2 linked regions of the Phreatobacter stygius genome follow. Each later gene encodes a partner of the first gene's protein in a complex. Links are inferred from orthologs where the notes say so. Each region holds a gene or a part of one and is shown in the gene's direction. Other genes may lie near its edges.

Region 1 (8,183 bases):
ACCAGCGGAACATTGGCGATGCCGAGATCGGTGAGGATCTGGCGGGCCGCGGAAAGCTGTCCCGGGCCGCCGTCGATCAGCACCAGGTCGGGCCAGGCCGACTGTTCGTCGTCACCATCGACGGCCGCTTCGCCGGCGGCTTCGGCATCGCCCTTCAAGAGCCGCTTGAAACGGCGCTCGAGCACCTCGCGCATCATGCCGAAATCGTCACCCGGCGCGATGTCGGACTTGATGTTGAAGGTGCGGTAATCCTTCCGCCGGAAGCCTTCCGGCCCGGCCACGATCATGCCGCCGACGGCATTGGTGCCCATGATGTGCGAGTTGTCATAGACCTCGATGCGGCGCGGTGGCTTGTCCAGCCCGAAAGCCTCGGCGAGGCCGCCGAGCAGCTTCAGCTGCGAGGCGCTTTCGGCAAGCTTGCGGCCGAGCGCCTCGCGGGCATTCTGCAGGGCATGGTCGACGAGATCCTTTTTCTCGCCGCGCTTCGGCGTCGCAACCTCGACCCGCCGTCCGGCACGCGTCGACAGGGCTTCGCCGAGCAGTTGCTGATCCTCGACCTCATGCGATAACAGGACCAGCGATGGCGGTGGCTTGTCGTCATAGAACTGGGCGACGAATGAGCCCAGCACCTCGGCCGCTTCGATCGAGCGGTCGGCACGCGGATAATAGGCTCGATTGCCCCAGTTCTGGCCGGTGCGGAAGAAGAATACCTGGATGCAGGTCTGGCCGCCCTGCTGGGTCGCGGCAAAGACATCGGCCTCCTCGACGCCGCGCGGATTGATGCCCTGGGTCGCCTGGATGGCGGACAAGGCGGCAAGCCTGTCGCGATAGACGGCGGCGCGCTCGAATTCGAGATTCTCGGCGGCCTGTTCCATCTGGTCGGCAAGCACCCGCTTGACCACCTGGCTACGGCCGGAGAGGAACAGCTTGGCTTCGTTGACCAGCGCATCATAGCCGTCCTTGCTGATCTCGGCGGTGCAGGGACCGGAGCAGCGCTTGATCTGGAACAGGAGACAGGGGCGGGTGCGGCTCTCGAACACCGGATCGGCGCAGGAGCGGATCAGGAAGGCGCGCTCCAGCGCGTTGATGGTGCGCCCGACCGCCTGAGCCGAGGCGAAGGGGCCGAAATAGTCACCCTTCATCGAGCGCGCGCCGCGGTGCTTGGCGATGCGCGGTGACGCGTGGTCGCCTGATATCAGGATATAGGGGAAGGACTTGTCGTCGCGCAGCAGCACGTTGAAGCGCGGCCTGAGCTGTTTGATCAGGTTGGCTTCGAGCAGCAGGGCCTCGGTCTCGGTGTTGGTCGAGACGAATTCCATCGCGGTGGTGGCCGCCACCATGCGCGCGATGCGGGTGGCCAGGCCAATTGGCCGGGCGTAAGAAATCACCCGCTTGGTGATCGACTTGGCCTTGCCGACATAAAGGACCTCGCCGCTCGCGCCGATCATCCGATAGACGCCGGACCCCTTCGGCGCGTGTCTGACCGCCGCCTTGATCACGTCGATGCCGGCGGCAAGCGGGCCGGCGGCCGGTGCCGCATCGTCGTCGGCGATCAGGTCCAGCACAACCTCGTCGGCCTCGTCGGTCTCGGGCAATTCGAGATCGCTCAGGTCAGGTTCGAGATTGGCCGGTCCGGATTGGCGCGTCATGGAAAAAGGTCTGTCTCTATGGCCTGGCGGCGTGTTTTCTTAGCGATGTGTCGACGGCGGGCAGATGGAATCAGTCGCGCCGGCCTGTCGAGGCTACTCTTTGATGCCCCAGACGTCGGCGGTCTTCCAGGCCAGATGCTGGCCGGAATCAACCGCGATGGTCGCGCCCGTCACCGCGCCGGCGCGGGCGAGGTAGACCACCGCTTCGGCGATCGCTTCCGGCGTACTCGGCACACCGAGCAAGGTCGATGCGGCCTGGCGTTCGAAATCCGCCTTATCCTGGCGGATATTGGCGAAGGTCGGGCCGGGGGCAACCGCGTTGACACGGATCCGCGGCGCCAACGCCTGCGCCATGGTCTTTGTCGCCGCCTGCAGGGCGATCTTGGTCAAGGTGTAAGAATAGAATTGCGGGGTCGGCTTGAACACCCGCTGGTCGACGATATTGACGATCGCGGCGCCGTCGGGCGCCTGGGCCGCGAAATCCTGGGCGAGAAAGGACGGCGTCTGCAGGTTGACACGGAACTGCCGGTTCCAGCGGTCGCGGGTCAGCGTGCCCAGATGGTCCTCTTCGAACTCGCTGGCATTGTTGACCAAAAGACTCAAGGGGCCGAGCGCCGCCCGGGCGGCGGCGATCAGCCCGTCCACGGCGGCCGGTTCGGCCAGATCGGCCACGACGACGGCGGCCCGTCCGCCGTGGCTGCGAATCGCCGCCGCCAGGGCCTCGCCTTCCGCCACCGAGCGATTGACGTGGATGACCACACCGAAGCCGGTGTTGGCCAGGGCCTCGGTGATCGCCCGGCCGATGCGCCGGGCGCCGCCGGTGACCAGCGCAGTTTCCGTCTGTGGCATGGGGCCTCGATCAGGTCTCAGGATCCGTTTCATGGAAATAGGCACCCTGGTGCATTTGTGCCACGGGCGCGGATCGCAGGTCCGCCGCATGGGGGCCAGTCACCCGGGCACCCTGTTCTTGCCCGGCGGCGACCGGCGATGTGATGCCACGGTTCCCTCTTGTTGCGCTGCGGTGTTCGTCTTGGCCGGACCTGGAACTGCCGTCGGCCTGCCACGATTGTGCCACATGCCGAAAGAGGTCAATTGCCAATGGGCGGTGGTTATTTGTTTTCCTAAAGTATATATTGAAATAGTAACGTTTTATTTCCAATCATGACGTGAACATTGAGCCTCATTTCAGCCAATAACCGATGTGAATGACGGCGTTGGTCGTTCTTGAACGATCACGTGCGGTTCGATTGGTAACGCTCCATTAACGACGGGGCCATTCATCCCGCGAAAACTTGAATGAATGCGGTTATAGATTGTTCACCGCATTGGATCTGGGACGGTCCGCGACGGGAGGAAATTCCTCGTGGCGTTCGTGGGACAGGAGTTGACGATGAAAAAGATCATTTGGGCTGCGGCGACTGCCGCCGTGCTCGCCACCCCGGCCTTCGCGGCCGACCTGCCGCGCCGCGGGCCTTATCCGGAGGCCGTCTACGTGCCGGTCGCCCCGGCCGGCATCTGGACCGGCTTCTATGTCGGCGCCAATATCGGCGCCAACTTCTCGTCGAGCTTCAACAACAATGCCGGTTATAGCCTCGGCGGCGCGTCCGGCTTCACCGGCGGCCTGCAGGCCGGCTACGACTACCAGATCAACCGCTTCGTTGTCGGTATCGTCGGTGACGTGAACTATTCCAGCATCAACCGCCGCTATGTCGACACGCAGCCGACCGACGTGCGGACCAGCATGAACTGGAACGGTTCGATCCGCGCCCGCCTCGGCTACGCCGTGCAGGACAACATGCTGCTCTACGCGACCGCCGGTCTGGCGCTCGGCAATGTCCGCGCCAGCGAGACGATCCCGGGCAATTTCTCGCAGTCGAAGATGCTGACCGGCTGGACCGCCGGCGTGGGCGGCGAATATGCCTTCACCCGCAACTGGACGGCGCTGCTGGAGTATCGCTACACCAGCCTGCAGAAGGCGACCTATACCGCGCTGACCGATGTCCCGCGCATCGGCTTCGAGGGCCACCAGATCCGGACCGGCATCAACTACCGCTTCTGATCCGGCGCCAGCCCGACTTCGATGACGGCCCGGGTTTCGCCCGGGCCGTTTTCTTATTCTGCGCCCGTCTCATGCGTGCAGGGCAAGGCGGCCGGGTTGATCCGCCGCATTGCGTCAGGTCCTTCCCGCGATTAAACCAAGCCGATCATGGCGCTTCTCGATCTCGCCAATCCGACCCGTTTCCTGGCACTCGTCGCGCGGGCCCTGCCCTGGCTTGCCGGCGTGACCACGCTTTTGTTCGTGGTGGCCGGCTATCTCGTGTTCTTCGTCGCGCCGGATGATTACCAGCAGGGCGGCACGGTCCGGATCATGTTCATCCATGTGCCGTCGGCCTGGCTGTCGATGTTGTGTTATTCGATGATGGCGGTCTCGGCGCTCGGCACGCTGGTCTGGCGCCATCCGCTCGCCGATGTCGCGGCCAAGGCCGCGGCTCCGATCGGCGCGACCTTCACCTTTCTCTGCCTGGCCACCGGCTCGCTCTGGGGCAAGCCGATGTGGGGGACCTGGTGGATCTGGGACGCGCGCCTGACCTCGGAACTGGTGCTGTTCCTGATGTATCTCGGGCTGATCGCGCTGTGGCGCACGGTCGATGATCCCGGCCGCGCGGGCCGGGCGGCGGCGGTGCTGACGCTGGTCGGCTCGGTCAATATTCCGATCATCAAATTTTCGGTCGACTGGTGGAACACCCTGCATCAGCCGGCCTCGGTGTTCCGGCTCGACGGACCGACCGTTCACGCGTCGATCCTGACCCCGCTGATGGTTTCGGCCGTCGCCTTCACGGCCCTGTTCCTGACCTTGCACCTCGCCGCCATGCGCAACGAGGTGCTGCGCCGCCGGGTGCGGGCGATCCGCCTGGTCCAGGCCCAGCGCGAGGCCGTGCCGGCCGGTGCCGGGCTGGTGGCGGGGGAGTGACGCGATGGCCGGGTTGGACGTGATGATGCAGGGACCGCATGCAGGCTTCATTCTGGCCGCCTATGGGCTGAGCGTCGCGACGATTGCCGGCCTGATTGCCTGGATCGTCGTCGACCATGCCAGGCAAACAGCCATTCTCGCCGACCTGACGGCGCGTGGCGTGACCCGCCGCTCGGCAGCGCAACCGAAGGACGCGGCATGACCAGCGAGACCAGTGCGCCAATCGCGCCCAAGCGGCGGAGCTGGCTGACCCTGCTGCCGCTCGCCGTTTTCATTGGCCTGGCCGTGCTGTTCATGATCGGCCTGCAAGGCGACCCGCAGAAACTGCCGTCGGCGCTGATCGGCAAGCCAGCGCCGACCTTCGCGCTTCAACCGCTCGACGGCATCGACCGGCCCGGCTTTTCCGACGCGGACCTCAAGGGCCAGGTGACCGTGGTCAATGTCTTCGCCTCCTGGTGCATTCCCTGCCACGAAGAACATCCGATGCTGGTCGAGCTTGCCAAGGATACGCGAATCCGCATGGCCGGCATCAACCAGAAGGACCAGCCGGACAATGCCCGCCGCTTTCTCGGGCGCGGCGGCAATCCCTACCAGCTGGTCGGCGTCGATCCGAATGGCCGCGCGGCGATCGACTGGGGTGTCTACGGGGTTCCGGAGACCTTCATCGTCGGCCGCGACGGGCGCATTCTCTACAAACATGTCGGGCCGATCACGCCGCAGTCGCTGGCGTCCCGGATCCGGCCGCATATCGAGGCGGCGCTCGCCGCCCGCTAGGTCCGGTGCCGGGGCCGGCCGGCGTTAGCGCTGCGGCTGAAACGGATTGCGCCAGCCGCCACCCTGGGCCGGGGCGCGGAGCGGGAAAGCCGCCGAGAGATAGTTCAGGAACATGTCGCGGTCCTTGGCATCGGGCGCCAGCATGCCGTGTTTCGACACCATCAGGTCGATGACGCCGCTCCACTGCTCGCGGCTCTGGCCGATACGGGTGATCAGCCCGGTCGAATGGCAGGCCGTGCACATGTAGAAGGTCTCGTCGCGGCCCTCGCCCGCCGGCCAGGCCTCGGGCGTCTCGGCCTGGGGCTCGAAGGCCGGCGGCTGCTGCCCGGCGGCAGGCCCGCCGGCCGCGCCGATGCCCAGCATCAGCGCGACGGCAAATCCCCTCAAAAGACGCATCCGGTCACCCGATCAGCATGGCGATGCGGTGGAACGAGTTGGCGCCGTAGCCTTGCGGGTTCCAATTGCCGGCGGTGTGCGGCTGATATTTGCCCGAGCTGTCCTGGCCACGCACCCAGACCTCGTAATAGCCGTCGGTGGGAAACTGGATGGCGCCCGACCAGCGGCGCCAGTCGAAGCGGTTCTTCGGCTCGGCCAGCCGCATGGCTCGCCAGGTCTGGCCAAAATTGGTCGAGACGTGGACCCGCTGCACATCCAGATCGCCGGCCCAGGCGGCGCCGCGAATATCCAGCGAGCGGGTGCCTTTGGCCAGCCGCGCGCCATTGGCATGGCTGGTCAGGATCGAGCGCAGCGGCATCGAGGTCATGTCGGCGAAGTTCTCGCGGCCGTCGACATTGGAGCCCGGCACGATCGGTACGGTCGGAACGCGGTAGCTGGTGCCGCCCATGCCGGCGCCGTCATGCGGCTTGTCGCGGATCCAGATGCGGGTCAGCCATTTATGCGACAGCGAACCCGGCCAGCCGGGTGTGATCAGCCTGACCGGCCCGCCATGGATCAGCGGGATCGGCTGACCGTTCATGGCGAAGGCCACGATGGTATGGCGCTCGAGGGCCTTGGCGATCGGCATGCCGCGCGAGATCGACTGGCGGGCGGCATCGCCGGAGAGGTGCGGATCGGCGCCGTAGTGACCGGTGAAGCGCGCGGTCTCCTTCAGGCCGGCGGCGCGCAGGAGATCGCGCAAGGGCACGCCGGTCCATTCGGCGCAGCCGATGGCGCCATTGCCCCATTGATTGCCGCGAGCCTGGGGCGAGAACTGCGACCGGCCATTGCCGCCGCATTCCAGCTGCAGGCGATAGGTGACCGCGCGGTAGCGCGACTTGAGTTCGCCGACGGTCAGGCGGAGCGGCGCATTGACCTCGCCGTCAATGACGAAGGCATGGCTGTCGGGATTGGCAAAATCGGCGGCGATCTGGCCATTGTTGCGGACGAAGAAGCGGTCGACCGGGGTGGTCGCATCGTCGAGCATATGTTCCGGCGTCTCGGCGACCAGCGGCCGGTCCTGCAGCAGCATGAGGCCGCGCGCCTTGCCGGGATAGTCGAGCGGCGGCGGGCCCTGGGGCGCCGGCGGAGCGGCGGCCTGGCCGGGCGCCGCCGGCTGGGCCGGGGCGGCCTGCGCCATGGCCGCGGGAATCAGACCACCGGGCATGGCGGCGGCGTGGACGATCGGACCGCCGACAGCCGCCGACATGGCGGCGAGGCCGGCACCGCCCAGGAAGCCGCGCCGCGAAGCGGCCTTGGCCTCGGCGCCGCCTTGGGGCTTGGCAGCCTTGCGACCAAAGATCTCGGCCTCCGCACGCTCGGGGTCATCCCGATAGAGTTCCCCGACCGAGCGTTCCTTTTTCGTCGCCATGAAGCCTCTCCCGAGATGCGATCCGCCAGCATTTCGTTGTCGTCGACGCTAGCTTGGAGAGAAAATTATACCCTTATTCGCGGTGGCGGCCAGAGGGGCCAAAGGTCGCGTCCACCGCTTCCGTCATTACGCCGTCACACGAATAGGCGTTGACGGGAGGGCTTTCGCATGGCCAATGCGCAACCAGCTCTATTCGCAGGTCCCGTCCGCAAGGCCGGGGCCTTTCCTTCGTTATACTGCCTGCCTCTTCAGGAGAACCCTTATGAGCCAGTGGCCCGTCTATCATGATATTACCGGGCCGATCGTGATGATCGGTTTCGGCTCCATCGGCCGCGGCACGTTGCCGCTGATCGAACGCCATTTCAAGTTCGACAAGACGCGCCTGGTGGTGATCGATCCGGCCGATACCAACCGGCATCTCCTGGACGAGCGTGGCATCACCTTCATCCAGGAAGCGGTGACGCCCGAAAATTACGTGACGCTGCTGCAGCCGCTGCTGACCAAGGGCGGCGGCCAGGGTTTCTGTGTCAATCTGTCGGTCGATACCTCGTCGGTGGCGATCATGGAGCTCTGCCGCAAGCTCGGCGCACTCTATATCGACACCGTGGCGGAGCCATGGCCGGGCTTCTATTACGACGCCACCATGGATACCGGCGCGCGCACCAATTACATGCTGCGCGAGCGGGTGCTGGCGGCGCGTGCCAAGGCGCCGGGCGGTACGACGGCGGTGTCCTGCTGCGGCGCCAATCCGGGCATGGTGTCCTGGTTCGTCAAGCAGGCGCTGCTGAACGTCGCGACCGATGCCGGCATCAGTTTTGCGCAGCCGCGGTCGAAGGCCGACTGGGCGGCGCTGGCCGCCAAGGCCGGGGTCAAGGGCATTCACATCGCCGAACGCGACACCCAGCGCGCCAAGCAGCCGAAGCCGCCCAATGTGTTCGTCAACACCTGGTCGGTCGAGGGCTTCATCTCGGAAGGCCTGCAG
Region 2 (5,562 bases), 130 kb from region 1 along the record:
CGCCCCAAATCTTTGCCTTATGCATCGGTCTTCGCCCCGATCCAAACTTAACCCTGCCCCTGCCCTGTCCTAACCCGCACCATGGGTGCAGGCGAGTCACGGTTGGGTGAGAACCACACAAGCGCGCGTGATGATGACTCCGCTGAAAGCTGAGATGAGGACCGCGGAGTTACTCCGCGGTCACCCGGTCTGATCGGTCCGCGCAGACATCACGCGACGAGGTCGCGCAACACGTACTGCAGGATGCCGCCATTGCGGAAATAGTCGATTTCATCGAGCGTATCGATGCGGCAGAGGATCGGCACCTTCTTCACCTTGCCGTCGGCAAAGGTCACTTCGGCTTCCATCTTCTGGCGCGGCTTGACGGTTTCGAGCCCCTTGATCGCTACGCTCTCGTCGCCCTTCAGACCGAGGGAGGCCCAGGTCGTGCCCTCCTCGAGGGTGAATGGCACGATGCCCATGCCGACCAGGTTCGACCGGTGGATGCGCTCGAACGATTGCGCGATGACCGCGCGGACGCCGAGCAGGTTGGTGCCCTTGGCGGCCCAGTCGCGCGACGAGCCATTGCCATATTCGACGCCGGCGAACACCACCAGCGGCACCTTTTCCTGGCGGTACTTCATCGCCGCGTCGTAGATCGGCATTTCTTCCTTCGACGGATAGTGGATGGTGTAGCCACCTTCCTTGCCGTTCGGACCCATCATGAAGTTGCGGATACGGATATTGGCGAAGGTGCCGCGCATCATCACCTCGTGATTGCCGCGCCGCGTGCCGTACTGGTTGAAGTCGGCGACATCCACCTTGTTGTCGATGAGGTATTTGCCCGCCGGGCTCGCCGCCTTGATCGAACCGGCCGGCGAAATATGGTCGGTGGTGATCTTGTCGCCGAACAGGCCGAGAATGCGCGCGCCCTTGATGTCGCTGACATCGGCCGGCTTCATGCTCATGCCGACGAAATAGGGCGGGTTCTGCACATAGGTCGAGTGATCGTCCCAGCTATAGGTCTGGCCGGTGGGCGCCTTGACCTTGGCCCAGTTGGCGTCGCCCTTGAACACGTCGGCGTATTTTTCCTTGAACAGCTTCTTGGTGACGTTCTTGGCGATGAAGGCCTGGATTTCCTTCGACGACGGCCAGATATCCTTCAGAAAGACCGGCTGGCCCTTCTTGTCGGTGCCGAGCGGCTCCTTGGTCAGGTCGAGCTGCACCGACCCGGCCAGCGCATAGGCCACCACCAGCGGCGGCGAAGCGAGATAGTTGGCCTGCACGTCGGGCGACACGCGGCCTTCGAAATTGCGGTTGCCGGAGAGCACGGCCGCGGCGATCAGGCCCTGATCGTTGATGGCCTTGGAGATCTCCGGCGGCAGCGGCCCGGAATTGCCGATGCAGGTGGTGCAGCCGAAACCGACCAGGTTGAAGCCGAGCTTGTCCAGGTCCTTCTGCAGGCCGGAATTCGACAGATATTCGGCGACCACCTGCGAGCCCGGCGCCAGCGAGGTCTTCACCCAGGGCTTGGTCTTCAGGCCCTTGGCGACCGCGTTGCGGGCAAGCAGGCCGGCGGCGAACAGCACGGCCGGGTTGGACGTATTGGTGCAGGAGGTGATCGCGGCGATCGCCACGTCGCCATGGCCAATGGTGAAATCGCGGCCCTCGACCTTGACGCGGCGCGACAGCTCGGCCGCCTTCTTGTAGTCGGTCTCCATGGCCGAGGTGAAGCCGGCGCCGACGGCTTCCAGCGCCACCCGGCCCTCCGGACGCTTCGGGCCGGCCATCGACGGCACGACCGAGCCGAGATCGAGGTCGAGCGTGTCGGTGAATACCGGATCCGCCATGCCCTTGGTGCGGAACAGGCCCTGGGCCTTGGCATATTTCTCGACCAGCGCGATGCGCTGGCTCTTGCGGCCCGATGTCGTGAGATAGTTCAGCGTCTCGTCATCGACCGGGAAGAAGCCGCAGGTCGCGCCATATTCCGGCGCCATGTTGGCGATCGTCGCGCGATCGGCCAGCGTCATGTTGTTGAGGCCGTTGCCGAAGAATTCGACGAATTTGCCGACCACGCCCTTCTTGCGCAGCATCTGGGTGACGGTCAGCACCAGGTCGGTGGCGGTGACCCCTTCCTTCAGCCGGCCGGTCAGCTTGAAGCCGATCACCTCGGGCAACAGCATGGACTGCGGCTGGCCGAGCATGGCGGCCTCGGCCTCGATGCCGCCGACGCCCCAGCCGAGCACGGCAAGGCCATTGACCATGGTGGTGTGGCTGTCGGTGCCAACAAGCGTATCGGGATAGGCAACCTCGACCGTCTGCGAGGTCTTCTTGCCGCGCACGACCTTGGTGACCTTCTCTTTCCGGGTCCAGACCGTCTGCGCCAGATATTCCAGGTTGACCTGGTGGCAGATGCCGGTGCCGGGCGGCACGACGGAAAAGTTCTTGAACGCCTGCTGGCCCCATTTCAGGAAGCGGTAGCGCTCGCCATTGCGCTGATATTCCAGATCGACGTTCTTCTTGAATGCCTTGGCCGAGCCGAATTCGTCGACGATCACCGAGTGGTCGATCACCAGATCGACCGGCACCAGCGGGTTGATCTTCTGCGGGTCGCCGCCGAGCGACTTCATCGCATCGCGCATGGCGGCAAGGTCGACCACCGCCGGGACGCCGGTGAAGTCCTGCATCAGCACACGTGCCGGACGGAAGGCGATCTCCTTGCCGGCCTTGCCCTTGTCCTTCAGCCAGGCCGCGACCGCCTCGATATCGGCCTTGGTGACCGAGCGGCCGTCTTCGGCGCGCAACAGGTTCTCGAGCAGCACCTTCATCGAGAAGGGAAGCGCTGAAATGCCCTTGAGCCCGTTCTTCTCCGCATCCTTCAGACTGTAGTAGGCGTAGCTCTTGGTGCCGACCTTGAGTGTCTTGCGGGCTTTGAAGCTGTCGAGCGACATGAGGCGAGGATCCCTTCATCCAGGAAGGCCGACATCGCGTCCGAAGCTTCGGGCGTAGTCTCAAGGAACCCAAGCGGGCGCGGCGACCAATCGCGGGCGTTATAGAGGGATTCCAATCAACCCGCCATATGGTTAGAAGCAATCATCGCGCTCTCGCCGCTCACTCTTTCGTCGCGTAAGAACGCAGCATGATGCGTCTCAATGCCGATGCCCTCACCTGCCAGCGCGGCGGCCGGATCGTTTTCCGGGATTTGAGCTTTGAAGTCCCGGCCGGAGAGGCAATCCAGGTCGTCGGCCGCAATGGCGCCGGCAAGTCGAGCCTGTTGCGTCTGATTGCAGGTCTGGTGCGCATAGAGGCGGGCGAGCTCCGCTTCGAAGGCGGCGACCCGGAAGCGCCGATCGGTGAACAGGCGCATTATTGCGGCCACCAGGACGCTTTCAAGGGCGCCCTGACGGTTGCTGAGAACCTGGCTTTCTGGACCGCCTTTCTGGGAAGCGGCAAGCCCGGCGATACAAGCGGCGCGGCGCTCGGCCGCCTTGGCCTCGATCACCTCGCCGATCTGCCCGCCAGCTACCTTTCGGCGGGCCAGCGCCGCCGCCTGGCGCTGGCCCGCCTGATCAGCGTCAGGCGGCCGATCTGGCTGCTCGACGAGCCGACCGCCGCGCTCGACCAGGCGAGCCAGCAGGTGCTGGCCGAGATCATGGCCGAGCATCTGGCCGGCGGCGGCCTGATCCTCGCCGCAACCCATGGGCCGCTCGGCATCCCGGCACGCGAACTCAGGATCGGAGAGCCCGGATGAGCTCGCCGCTCAAAGCCCTGTTCCAGCGCGACCTGAAGCTTGCCACCCGGGTCGGCGGCGGCGCCATGATCGGTGTCGTATTCTTCCTCGCGGTGGTCACCATCGTGCCCTTCGGGGTCGGGCCGGACATGATCCTGCTTGGCCGCATCGGCCCTGCGATCCTCTGGATCGGCGCCCTGCTGGCAACCTTGCTCGGTCTCGACCGCCTGTTCCAGGCCGACGCCGATGACGGCTCGATGGATCTCCTGATGATGGCCGAGACGCCGCTCGCCCTGGTGGTCATGGCCAAGGCGGCGGCCCATTGGCTCGCCACCGGCCTGCCCTTGGTCGTGGCGGCGCCCGTCCTCGGGCTCTTGATGAACGTGCCGCCGGACGCCATGGGCGCGGTGGCGCTGACCCTGTTGGCCGGCACCCCGGCGCTGACCGGCCTCGGCACCATCGGCGCGGCACTTGCCGTCAGCCTGCGCCGCGGCGGCCTGTTGATGGCGATCCTGATCCTGCCACTGACCATTCCGGTGCTGATCTTCGGGGTTGCCGCCACCAGCGCCGCGATCGCCGGTCCGGTACCGTTCGGTGCGCCCTTCATGGTGCTGGTCGGGCTGTCGCTGGCAAGCCTGGTGCTCGGGCCGGTGGCCGCCGCGGCGGCGCTGAAATCCGGATTGGAGTGACCGGCATTCGCAAGCGAAACGGCGCGCTGCATGCGCGCGCTGCGTGTACGTGCCTTGCTATCGCCGTATCCGCACGCGACATTCGCCCGGCCTGTCCCGACAGGAGGCCGCCATGCGACGTGCAGTCTTGGTTTTCGCAGTCTTGGCCCTGTCCGGCTGCGCCAGCGCACCGGAACAGGTGGTCAGCCCGCCGCCACAACCGGAAACCACCGCCTTTTGCGCCACGGCCGAGCGCGGCGCCCGCATCCGCGTCACCGCCACCAACAATTCATCGCGGCCGATGATCTGTCAGGTCACCTGCACGTTCCAGAAGCTGAACGGTGGCACCGATTCCATGTCCTGTGACGGCACCGTCGCAGGCGGCGCCAATGCCGCGCCGTTCTGCGAGAATGTCGACCGCCGCCGGCGCGTGCGTCAGCTCACCAATACCGTGGTCGACTGCACCTTCGCCCAGGCCGGCTGACAAGCCCTTACAGGACCGGCTTGGTCCTTTCCCAGGCTTCCGGCATCTGCCGGATGAAGGCGTCAAGCCAGCCGACCAGGTTCGGATGGTTGGCCCGCCAGGCCCCCTGAAAGCGGATGTCCTGATAGCCCAGCGCGCAGGCCAGCGCGATCGTGCCGACCGTCACATCGAGCGCCGGCGGCATCGCCTCCAGCGCGGCCAGGCCGCGCGCCACCTTGCCGTGCTGATGATCGAGCCAGCGCGGTTCGCGGCGGTCCTCGGAGCGGAACATGGCCTCGTAGCGCAGCAGAATGCCGGCATCGAGAATGCCGTCGGCGAGCGCCTGCAGCGTCAAGGCCGGGATGCGCAGCTTCGGATCGGCCGGAATGATCTTGTTTCCGCCGGCTTCGATATCCAGATATTCGAGGATGACGCGGCTGTCATAGATCGTCGTGCCGTCCTCCAGGATCAGCGCCGGGATCTTGCCCAGCGGGTTCTGCAGGCGCAGCGCATCGCCGCCATCCATCGTATCGGCCAACTCGACCGTTACCCGGTCGGCCAGGTCCAGATGGGCGAGCGCAAGTTTGATCTTGCGCCCGAACGGCGACGGCGGCGATGAACGCAGGACGAGCGGCATGCTGAATTCCCCGGGCACTCTTCATGGAGTGGTCGAACCTGCGCAGGCGGTTTGGCGCCGGTCAAGCAGACCGCGCGTCAGACCG

Evidence for each region. Proteins that work in one complex are often made in the same cells at the same time.
Region 2: the proteins of E8M01_RS11115 (region 1) and ccmB are in contact, whole or in part, in a solved structure (PDB 8CE8), measured with the Escherichia coli proteins. The link is inferred for Phreatobacter stygius from one-to-one orthologs.

What each region holds. Positions count from the first base shown.
Region 1 is NZ_CP039690.1:2,416,474-2,424,656, reverse strand. The notes cover bases 2,755-5,737. They hold E8M01_RS11115 (heme ABC transporter permease), read left to right. Parts: upstream 2,755-3,855; coding sequence 3,856-4,620; downstream 4,621-5,737. Other genes in these bases: E8M01_RS11100 (hypothetical protein), read right to left, coding at 5,419-5,737; E8M01_RS11105 (DsbE family thiol:disulfide interchange protein), read left to right, coding at 4,819-5,394; ccmD (heme exporter protein CcmD), read left to right, coding at 4,625-4,822; E8M01_RS11120 (outer membrane protein), read left to right, coding at 3,040-3,708. In the rest of the region: excinuclease ABC subunit UvrC, read right to left, coding at 1-1,649; E8M01_RS11125 (SDR family oxidoreductase), read right to left, coding at 1,743-2,498; more of E8M01_RS11100, read right to left, coding at 5,738-5,790; E8M01_RS11095 (sulfite oxidase), read right to left, coding at 5,795-7,201; E8M01_RS11090 (homospermidine synthase), read left to right, coding at 7,464-8,183. UniProt on the Escherichia coli protein: Required for the export of heme to the periplasm for the biogenesis of c-type cytochromes.
Region 2 is NZ_CP039690.1:2,282,553-2,288,114, forward strand. Bases 2,601-5,562 are described here. They hold ccmB (heme exporter protein CcmB), read left to right. Parts: upstream 2,601-3,726; coding sequence 3,727-4,398; downstream 4,399-5,562. Other genes in these bases: acnA (aconitate hydratase AcnA), read right to left, coding at 2,601-2,930; ccmA (heme ABC exporter ATP-binding protein CcmA), read left to right, coding at 3,122-3,730; E8M01_RS10450 (hypothetical protein), read left to right, coding at 4,511-4,861; E8M01_RS10455 (glutathione S-transferase family protein), read right to left, coding at 4,869-5,477. Also shown: E8M01_RS10430 (DUF1223 domain-containing protein), read right to left, coding at 1-25; more of acnA, read right to left, coding at 210-2,600. UniProt on the Escherichia coli protein: Required for the export of heme to the periplasm for the biogenesis of c-type cytochromes.